2 regions of the Aurantiacibacter sp. KMU-128 genome follow, and region 2 is predicted to be linked to the other one. Evidence: predicted binding sites of a transcription regulator. Region 2 holds the regulator's gene; the other holds the start of a gene.
What was found. The regulator LexA, encoded in region 2, represses DNA repair genes until DNA is damaged. The targets are predictions, from matches to a motif close to GTTCCNCNCTTGTTCT.
Positions count from the first base shown of each region.

Region 1: recA (recombinase RecA) is a predicted target of LexA. The motif match lies at 2,849-2,864, and genes of this name have one in related genera.

Region 1 is NZ_JBXORT010000001.1:831,160-836,030, forward strand. It holds gene ACS0VV_RS04220 (DUF4139 domain-containing protein) at 1-1,107, shown strand, start outside; gene ACS0VV_RS04225 (DUF4139 domain-containing protein) at 1,237-2,808, shown strand; gene recA (recombinase RecA) at 2,940-4,007, shown strand; gene ACS0VV_RS04235 (class I SAM-dependent methyltransferase) at 4,198-4,871, shown strand, end outside.
Region 2 is NZ_JBXORT010000001.1:1,254,756-1,259,626, forward strand. It holds gene trpC (indole-3-glycerol phosphate synthase TrpC) at 1-52, shown strand, start outside; gene ACS0VV_RS06365 (DUF3597 domain-containing protein) at 149-535, shown strand; gene moaC (cyclic pyranopterin monophosphate synthase MoaC) at 734-1,207, shown strand; gene ACS0VV_RS06375 (molybdopterin molybdotransferase MoeA) at 1,194-2,381, shown strand; gene lexA (transcriptional repressor LexA) at 2,454-3,116, shown strand; gene ACS0VV_RS06385 (ComEC/Rec2 family competence protein) at 3,141-4,871, opposite strand, start outside.

The DNA of each region.
Region 1 (4,871 bases), 420 kb from region 2:
CTCTCGGTCGCAGGCGGCGTGGTCATCCGCATTGGCGACCGGATCGAAGTGCTGCGCGACGATGGCCTGCCCGTGCGCGTGGTGTTTGACGAAGTGCCGCCTAACCTGCGCGCGCGGCCTACGCTCTCGGTCACGCTCAACAGCAGCCAGTCGGGCACGCGCGAGGCTTCGATCCGCTACCTCACCCCCGGCCTCGGCTGGACGAGCGATTATGTCGCGCTGTACGATGAAGCCAACGGCACGGCCGATATGCAAGGCTGGGTAACGCTCACCAACAATACCGGCACGACCTTCCACAATGCCGAAACGCTGCTGGTTGCGGGCAGCGCCGGAAGCGGTGGTTACCAGGGCGGCGGACGTCCGCGCGGCGATATGGTGCGCCCCGGCACGCAGACTGCCGACCGCGAGCGGCTGGGCGATTTCTACCTCTACCCGATCGAGGGCCGTACCACGATCGCCAATGCGCAGACCAAGCAGGTGAGCTTCCTCGATGTGCAGGGCGTGCCCGCCGCCCGCGTTTATTCGATCGGATCGGGCTGGCTGCAGAACGATTCCGATTTCCGCCCTGCCGCGAGCGCCATCAGCTTCAGTTCGAGCAGCGAAGGCGGGCTGGGCGATGCTCTGCCCGCCGGCACGGTGCGCTTCTACCAGAACGATTCGCAGGGCAGCCCGCAATTCATCGGCGAAAACTACATCGGCCACACTCCGATGGGCAGCACGCTCAGCCTGGTGACCGGCGATGCCTTCGATGTGTTCATGCAGGCCGAAGTGGAAAGCCGCCAGCGCATCACTGGCGAGGAGTATGAACGCAGCGCGCGCTACCGCGTGATCGAGGACGGCGAAGTCGTGCGCGAAATCACCGAAGAGCGCGCGCTCACCTATTACCGCACGACGATGCGTTACACCTTCACCAATGCGAAGCCGGAGCCGGTGACGGTGGAACTGACGCAAAGCGGGCTGGCGCAATATTGGTGGGGCCGCGATTTCCGCGTGACCAGCGAGGATCTCCCCGGCGAACAGGTCAATTTCGATACCCGCCGCTATCAGGTAACGATCCCCGCCAACAGCGAACGCGTGGTGCGCGTGACATACGAGACGCGGTTCTAAGGGGGCAGCGCGGTGCGCCTTTTCCTCCGACCCCGTCATTGCGAGCGGAGCGAAGCAATCCAGTTCCGGCGCCTGTGCAAAGGCGCGAGCGTTCGGACTGGATTGCCACGTCGCCTTCGGCTCCTCGCAATGACGATGATTGCAACGTTGGTGTCTACCCCCGCCACCGCGCAAGACCGCCAGACCGTCACCGCCTCCGCGCCCGAAGCGCTTGCGGTCACCGTCTATCGCGACCCCAACCGCGCGGAGTGGGAAGAGCTCAACCGCAATTGGCCGCAAGGCATTGCGATGATTAGCGAGACGCGCACCGTCACGCTGCCACCGGGCCGTTCGACCATCCGGTTTGACGGCGTGTCCGAAGGCATGATCGCGGTCTCTGCCATCGTCACCGGCCTGCCCGGCGGCACGATCGAGAAGAATCGCAATGCCGATCTGCTCAGCCCTGCCGCATTGGTGGACGGAACGCTGGGCAACCGCGTCACCATCACCCGCACCAATCTGGCGACCGGCGCGGAGGAAAGCGAGCAGGCGATTGTCCGCACCAGAGCCGATGGCGGCCTCGTGCTGCAAACCGGCGACGGTTACGAAGCCGTGCGCTGCTCCGGCCTGCCCGAGCGGCTGAGCTTTGACGGCATCCCCGCTGGCCTTTCCGCACAGCCCGTCTTCACCATCGACACGGCGAGCGATGCGGGTGGCACCTACACCGTGACGCTCACCTATCTCTCATGGGGTTTCGACTGGCAGGCCGACTATGTCGCCACCGTGCATGAAGGGCGCGAGGCGGACAATATCCGCTTCGATCTGGTGAGCTGGCTCACCATTCTCAACGATAATGGCCAGAGCTTCGAAAATGCCGAGCTGATGGCGGTGGCAGGTACGCTGAATATCGTGAGCAATTTTGCCGGGCTGGCCGATCCGCCCGATGCCGAACCGTTGCGGTTGCAATGCTGGCCGCAGGGCAGCACGGCGGCGGGCTCCCCGGTGCCGGTGTATGATGACTATTTCGAAGAGAGCTATGCCGAGGCGGACATGATCACGGTGACGGGCGCCCGCATGGCGGCAATACCGCCGCCTCCGCCGCCTCCACCCGCGCCCGGAGCACCCGCGCCGGTGCTGGCGGCAGAGGAGAATCTGGGCGATCTCAAGCTTTACCGCGTGCCCGTGCCGATGGACGTCAATGCACAAAGCCTGAAGCAGGTCGCGTTCCTGCGCGAGGACGATATCGAGGGCGAGATCGTCTACGAAATGCAATGCGCGCCCTATTACGCTTACGAAAACGCGCCCGTCGGCATGATCCTCGAAACAGTGAACGAGGAAGACGCCGGACTGGGCGTGGCGATGCCATCGGGCACCATCGCTGTGTTCGAGCAGACGGCATTGGGCGATTTTCTCGTCGCGCAGGACCGGTTGCGCGATTACGCGCGCGGGCAGGATGTCGAGATCGCGCTGGGCACCAGCAGCCAGGTGTTCGGGACCTGTGCGCCGCAACAACGCGCAGACGGCAGTTTCGCGATGCTAATGACGCTTAGCAACGCCAATCCCGATCCGGTTGATGTCCGCGTCGAGATGGGCACGAGCACCCAGTGGCGCATTGCCGGCACCCGTACGCGCCTGCGCAACGGCCAGCGAATTACCACGCTGCGCGTTCCGGCGAACGGCGAGCGAACGCTCGAATGGACCGTGACAAGCGCCACGCAATAGGCGCAGATGCGCGGATTTCCGCCAATCCAACAAAATTTCTGTTCCACACTTGTTCTCATGGAACAAACGCGGTACAAGCGTCAGTGTTGAAAGCGGGGGATGGGCCCTAGCGAACTGTCGGAGGCCGTGTCATGGCGAGTGCAAACCTGAAGCTGGTTGAAAAGGAATCCAACGTGGACCGTCAAAAGGCGCTCGAAGCCGCACTCGCGCAAATCGACCGCGCATTCGGCAAGGGCTCGGCAATGAAGCTGGGCAGCAAGGAAGCGATGAATGTGGAGGCAATCTCCACCGGCTCGCTGGGGCTGGACATCGCGCTCGGAATCGGCGGCCTGCCCAAAGGCCGCGTGATCGAAGTGTACGGGCCGGAAAGCTCGGGCAAGACGACTTTGGCGCTGCACGTGATTGCCGAAGCGCAGAAGGCGGGCGGCACCGCAGCCTTTGTCGATGCCGAACACGCGCTCGATCCGGTCTACGCCAAGAAGCTGGGCGTGGATATTGACGAGCTGATCGTCTCGCAGCCCGACACCGGAGAGCAGGCATTGGAAATCACCGACACGCTGGTGCGTTCGAACGCGGTGGATGTGCTGGTGGTCGATTCGGTCGCCGCACTGGTGCCGCGCGCCGAAATCGAAGGCGAAATGGGGGACAGCCATGTGGGCCTGCAGGCGCGCCTGATGTCGCAATCGCTGCGCAAGCTCACCGGCTCGATCAACCGTTCGAAGTGCATGGTGATCTTCATCAACCAGCTGCGCATGAAGATCGGCGTGATGTACGGCAATCCCGAAACCACGACCGGCGGCAATGCGCTGAAATTCTACGCCTCGGTTCGACTCGATATCCGTCGCACTGGCCAGATCAAGGACCGGGACGATATTATCGGCAACACCACCCGCGTGAAGGTGGTCAAGAACAAGGTCGCCCCGCCGTTCAAGCAGGTCGAGTTTGACATCATGTATGGCGAAGGCATTTCGAAGATCGGCGAGATTCTCGATCTCGGGGTGAAGGCCGGCCTCGTTGAAAAGTCGGGCTCGTGGTTCAGTTATGATAGCATCCGCATCGGCCAGGGCCGCGAGAATGCGAAGACTTTCCTCAAGGAAAATCCTGAAGTTTGCGCCAAGTTGGAAACCGCGATCCGCGGTAAAACCGACGAGGTCGCCGGGGAGATGATGGCGGGGCCGGACGCGGACTCCGAAGACTGATCCTCAAGAAGGCGGGCGGGAAGGTTCTTCCCCCTGGACACTGTAACAGGTGTAACAGGTTAGACCCGGCCTTGCGAAACCGGAGCCGGCAAAGGTGGCGTATCGTCCACCGGAGCCGGCTTCTTCGCGTTGGTGCTTCCCAGCGGGAGCGAAGCGCTCTAACGCCCTGCCGGAGGAGTGAGGGACGCACATGACCGATGCAAGCGAGTGGCAGGGCCGCACAGGCGAAAGCTGGGCGGCGGAATGGCGGCGCACCGACCGCAGCTTCTCGCTGCTGACCGAACACCTTCTCGCCGCGACCCGCCAGTTCCGTTTCAAGCAGGTGCTCGATATCGGATGCGGAGCGGGCGAGCTTTCATTGGCGATTGCCCGCGGCCGGCCTGAGGTGTCGGTCACCGGCATCGACATCTCTGCCCAGCTGATTGACGTCGCTAACAGCCGCGCCAACCATCTGACCAATATCGGCTTCGAAACGGGTGATGCCGCGCAGTGGACCGCTCCGGCAGACAAGCGCCCCGATCTCCTCATCTCGCGCCATGGCGTGATGTTCTTCGATGATCCGGTGGCCGCTTTCGCGCATCTCGCCACGCAGGCCGAAGAGGGTGCAGGTCTGCTCTTCTCCTGCTTCCGCGACCGCGTACTCAATCCCTTCTTCACCGAAGTCACCCGCCTTCTGCCACAAGCGCCCGATCCCGGCCCGCCTAATGCGCCCGGCCCATTCGCCTTTGCCGATGTCGAGCGGGTGCAGCGCATCCTCACCCAAGCGGGCTGGGCCGACATCGCCGCCAAGCCGCTCGACCTCCCGATGATCGCCGGTGCTGGAGAAGACCCTGTTGAGGATGCCATCGGCTACTTCCTGCGCAT
Region 2 (4,871 bases):
GATGCGGCAGGAGGATGTGGTCGCCGCGACCCGGTCCTTGCTCGGCGACTAGATTTTACAAGCTCTTGCCCGCTGTCATACATTGGCAACGCGCTGCGCCGATGCTAGTCCGACTCCAGACTACCGTTGCAATGGAAGGGGATTACCCATGGGAATTTTCAGCTCGATCAAGAACGCGATTTTCGGTGACGACGAGGAAGAGCAGGCTGCCGCAGCGGCACCCGCTGCTCCCGCCGCCGCGCCCAAGGCAAGCGGTTTCGGCGCCGCCAAGGCCGCGCCCAAGACCGAGGTGGACATTGCTGCCGCGCTCGATGCGAAAGACGGTTCGGACAAGCTCAATTGGCGCACGTCGATTGTCGATCTGATGAAGCTGGTCGGGCTCGATCCCAGCTACGAAAACCGCAAGGAACTCGCCACCGAAATGGGCGACACCGATTATTCGGGCAAGGCGGAAGAGAACATCTGGCTGCACAAGCAGGTGATGACCAAGCTGGCCGACGCCGGCGGCCGCATCCCGCCCGAACTGCGCGACTGATATTCGCCACGCATACAAGCCCTGTCCTACTGGTTGGGACTGTGGCACAGATCGGCGCATGACCATCGCAATCGCGCCGCTAATCTCTCGAAACCGCCCTGCCCGCCCTTTGGGCGCAGCAGGGCGGTTTTCTGTTTCAGGACTGTGTAACAGGTGTAACAGGTTCGCCTTTGAACCGTTCGAACCGGCGGGTCTGGCATGAGCCGCCTGACCCATCTCGACGAAGCTGGCGCGGCACGCATGGTCGATGTCGGCGGTAAAGCGGCAACGGCGCGTGTCGCCGTGGCGGAGGGCCGGATCTCCATGTCGGACGAGGCATTGGCGGCTGTCCGCGATGGCAGCGGCCCCAAGGGCGATGTGCTCGCAGCAGCGCGGATCGCGGGGATCATGGCGGCCAAGCGCACGGGCGAGCTGATCCCGCTCTGCCACCCGCTCGCGCTCGACAGCGTCAGCGTGGACTTCGCCTTCGAAACAGACGGCATCCGCGCCGAAGCGCGTGCCTCGCTTACCGGCAAGACCGGTGTCGAGATGGAAGCGATGACCGCCGTCTCGGTGGCGCTGCTGACGATCTACGACATGGCAAAGGCGCTCGACAAAGGCATGGTGATCGGCGGCGTGCGCCTGCTCGCCAAGAGCGGCGGCAAAAGCGGGGACTGGCGTGCTGGGGCTTGAAGAAGCGCAGGCGAAGCTGCTGGCGCTGGCGCAGCCGCTTGCAACAGAAGTCGTAACGGTGGACGAGGCGAACGGGCGGGTTCTTGGTGAGCCTGTTGTCGCTAGGCGCACCCAGCCGCCAGCGGACCTCTCGGCGATGGACGGCTACGCGATTGGCGCTGGCGATCATTCAGGGCCATGGCGCGTGATCGGCGAAAGCGCGGCGGGGCATCCCTTTGCTGGTGAGCTTACGAGTGGAGAGGCTGTGCGCATCTCCACCGGCGCGGCACTGCCCAAGGGCGCGGATGCGGTGCTGTTGCAGGAGAACGCTGCGCGGGATGGCGACGTCCACGCGCTAACCAATGCCGATGGCCCCAGCCCGCAGCATATCCGCCGCGCCGGGTTCGACTTCGCAGCTGGCGACGTACTGCTTCCTGCCGGAATGCGGCTGACCGCCGCTCAGCTGGCACTTGTCCGCATGGCGGGTGTCGAGCAGCTCGCCCTGCACAAGAAGCCGGGCCTGACTGTGATCGACTGCGGGGACGAACTTGTCGCGCAACCCTCGGAAGCCATCGGAACGCAAATTCCAGCCACCAATGGCGCGATGATCGCAGAGTTGGCCGGGGAACTCGCGGATGAACCGAAGCGGCTCGGCCCAATCGGCGACTCGGTGGGCTTGCTGGTTGAAGCCTTTGCGCAATCGGATAGCGAGGTGATCGTCATCACCGGAGGAGCATCGGTAGGCGACCATGACCTGGTCAAACCGGCGCTGGAGGCCTGGGGCGCAGAGATCGCGTTCTGGCGCGTGTCGATCCGCCCGGGCAAGCCGTTGCTGGTTGCCAAACGGGGTTACCAGATCGTCCTCGGCCTGCCGGGCAATCCGGTGTCCGCCTATGTCACCGCCCTCCTGTTCCTGCTCCCGTTATTGCGCCAATTCGGAGGTTCCGCATCGCCTTTGCCGCAAAGTATCGATGCGCGATTGACACAATCGCTTCCGCCGGGGGGGACGCGCACCGAATTCCTACGCGCTATTCTCGGTCGAGACGGAGTTACCCCTCTAATGCAGCGCGATAGCAGCGCTCTGCACACGCTTGCCTGCGCCAATGCACTGATCCGGCGTGATATCGATGCCGCACCCGTCGCAGCAGGTGAACGCGTAACCGTCTATCCGCTCCAAAATGGCGGTATCGCTTGACTTGAGGCGATGTGTTCCATAGGTGTTCCGTGTTCGTTCCCAAATTGGAACATCGCAGTAAGGAACCAACCCATGCTGACTGCCAAGCAACACGAATTGCTGCTTTTCATTCACCGTCGCCTTGAGGAATCGGGCATTTCTCCGAGTTTCGAGGAAATGAAGGATGCGCTCGATCTGAAGAGCAAGTCGGGCGTGCATCGCTTGATTTCGGCTCTCGAGGAACGCGGCTTTATCCGGCGTCTTGCCAACCGTGCCCGCGCGCTCGAAGTCGTGAAAATGCCTGAGAACGTGGGCAATGACGCGGTGGCGAAGATCACCACGCCGCCAGCAGCGGCGCCGGTCGCGGCCAATGATGTGATCGAAATTCCCCTCCACGGCAAGATTGCCGCCGGTGTTCCGATCGAAGCGTTGGAAGGCAGCCAGACCCTTCCCGTACCCGCTGCACTGCTTGGTGCTGGCGAGCATTACGCGCTTGAAGTGTCGGGCGACTCGATGGTTGAAGCGGGCATTTTTGACGGCGACTTTGCATTGGTGAAGAAGGCGAACACTGCCCGCGATGGCGATATTGTTGTGGCGCTCGTGAATGGCGAGGAAGCGACACTGAAATATCTCTACCATGATGGCGGCATGATCCGGCTCGATCCGGCAAACGCCGCCTATGATCCGCAGATTTACGCCGATAGCCAGGTAGAAGTTCAGGGCAAACTCGCAGGCTTGCTGCGACGCTACCACTGACCGTTTGTGCGTCGGGTGGCGGGCCTAGTCCTGCCGCCCGCGCCACCATCCATGCCCGCCCTCGCTCTGGGCGACGGTGCGCATCGAAGGCTCGCCATCTTCACCTAGTGTGATGGCCATTCCGCCAGTTGTCTCAAGCGTCCGCCGGTCTGCTTTCAGCAAACGCGGCTCGCAACTTCGCGGCAGCCAGCGGTCAGCCACCACGATATCCGCCCGCTCGCAGGCTGCGGCGAGCGCGCGCTCCTCTACGATATCTTCGCTGCGGCTCAGAAGCAGGTGCCAGTCGCGCCCTCCCCGTTCGAGCGAGATCGCGCAGAAATCCCGGCTGCACTCGGCTCCATTCCAATCTTCGAGCGGAACCGGGTCACCCTCGACCCCCGCCAGTTCGAGCAGGTTGTCACGCGTAAACTCGCTTCGTGTGTCGCGCAGCACCAGCAGACGGTCATCCTCTCCGGTGATTCCCACATGGCGACCGTCCGACGATATCAGTATGTCGGGGATAGGGGTTAGGTAGAGCCACAGGCTCGCAATGGCTGCGGGGGCGAAACCAAGCAACCGCGCCCTCCCCTTCCAAAGCGCCAGCCACAGGCCTCCCAGCGCGAACAGCAGGACGGTCGGCAATGTCATCTGCGGAATGAGCTTCACCGCGCCGGGCTGCGCTGCCGTGAAATGGGCGATGCCGACCAGCAGATCGAGCGATTGCCCCGCCAGCCACCAGAACGGCGCGCCAAGCCCCACAATGTCGAACAGCAAGGCAATCGCGATCAGCGGCATGGAGATGAAAGTCACCAGCGGAATGGCGATCACATTGGCCAGCGCACCATAAACGCCCGCACGGTGGAAGTGGAACAAGACGATGGGCATCAGCGCGATCTCGATCACCAGCCCGGTGATGAGCAACATCACCGTATTGCGCCCGGTTCGCGCGAACCAACTCTCCTCGCGTGGCTTGAGAAAGGCGCGAACCGGAGCCGAGCTGTGCAACGCAACAATCGCGATGACCGCGCTGAAGCTCATCTGGAAGCTCGGTCCCACAAGGCTCTCCGGCCAGACGAGTAGGACAGCCGCCGCCGCCACGGCAATCATCCGCAGCGACAAGGGCTCGCGTCCCAGTGCAAGCGCGAACAGCACCAGCAGTGCGGCGATACAGCTGCGCACAGTCGGCACCTCGGCGCCGGTCAACAGGGTGTAGCCGATCCCCGACAAAGCCCCGACACCTGCCGCCACCACAGGTAGCCGCACCCGCAACACCAGCCACGGCCAGAGCGCCAGCAGCTTGATGGCCAGAATGTAGGCGGCGCCGATAACCGCACTGACGTGCAACCCGCTGATCGACAGCAAGTGTGTCAGTCCCGAATCGCGCATCGCATCTTCATCAGCCACGCTGATCCCGCCCCGGTCACCGCTGGCGAAAGCCGCCGCAATGCTGCCCGCCGAGCCATCGAGTTGCGTTCGGACATGGGCCGACAATTCCCGTTGCAGCGAAGGGATCAACGCCTCGCGTGCCGGAGCGGGCTCGACGATTGTAACCTCGCCTGTCACGCTTCCGGTGGCCGCGAGCCCCTGAAACCATGCGGCGCGCGCAAAATTGTAACCGCCAGGCAGCATTGGGGCAGCGGGCGGCATCAACCGCGCTTGTGTGCGGATCACCGCGCCTTCGGTCATCCCCGCCCGTGTTGCCTCTAACGGAACATTGACACGCACCTTCACTGCCTCGCCATCCACCGGGGATCGGATGGCGAGCACCAGTCGTAC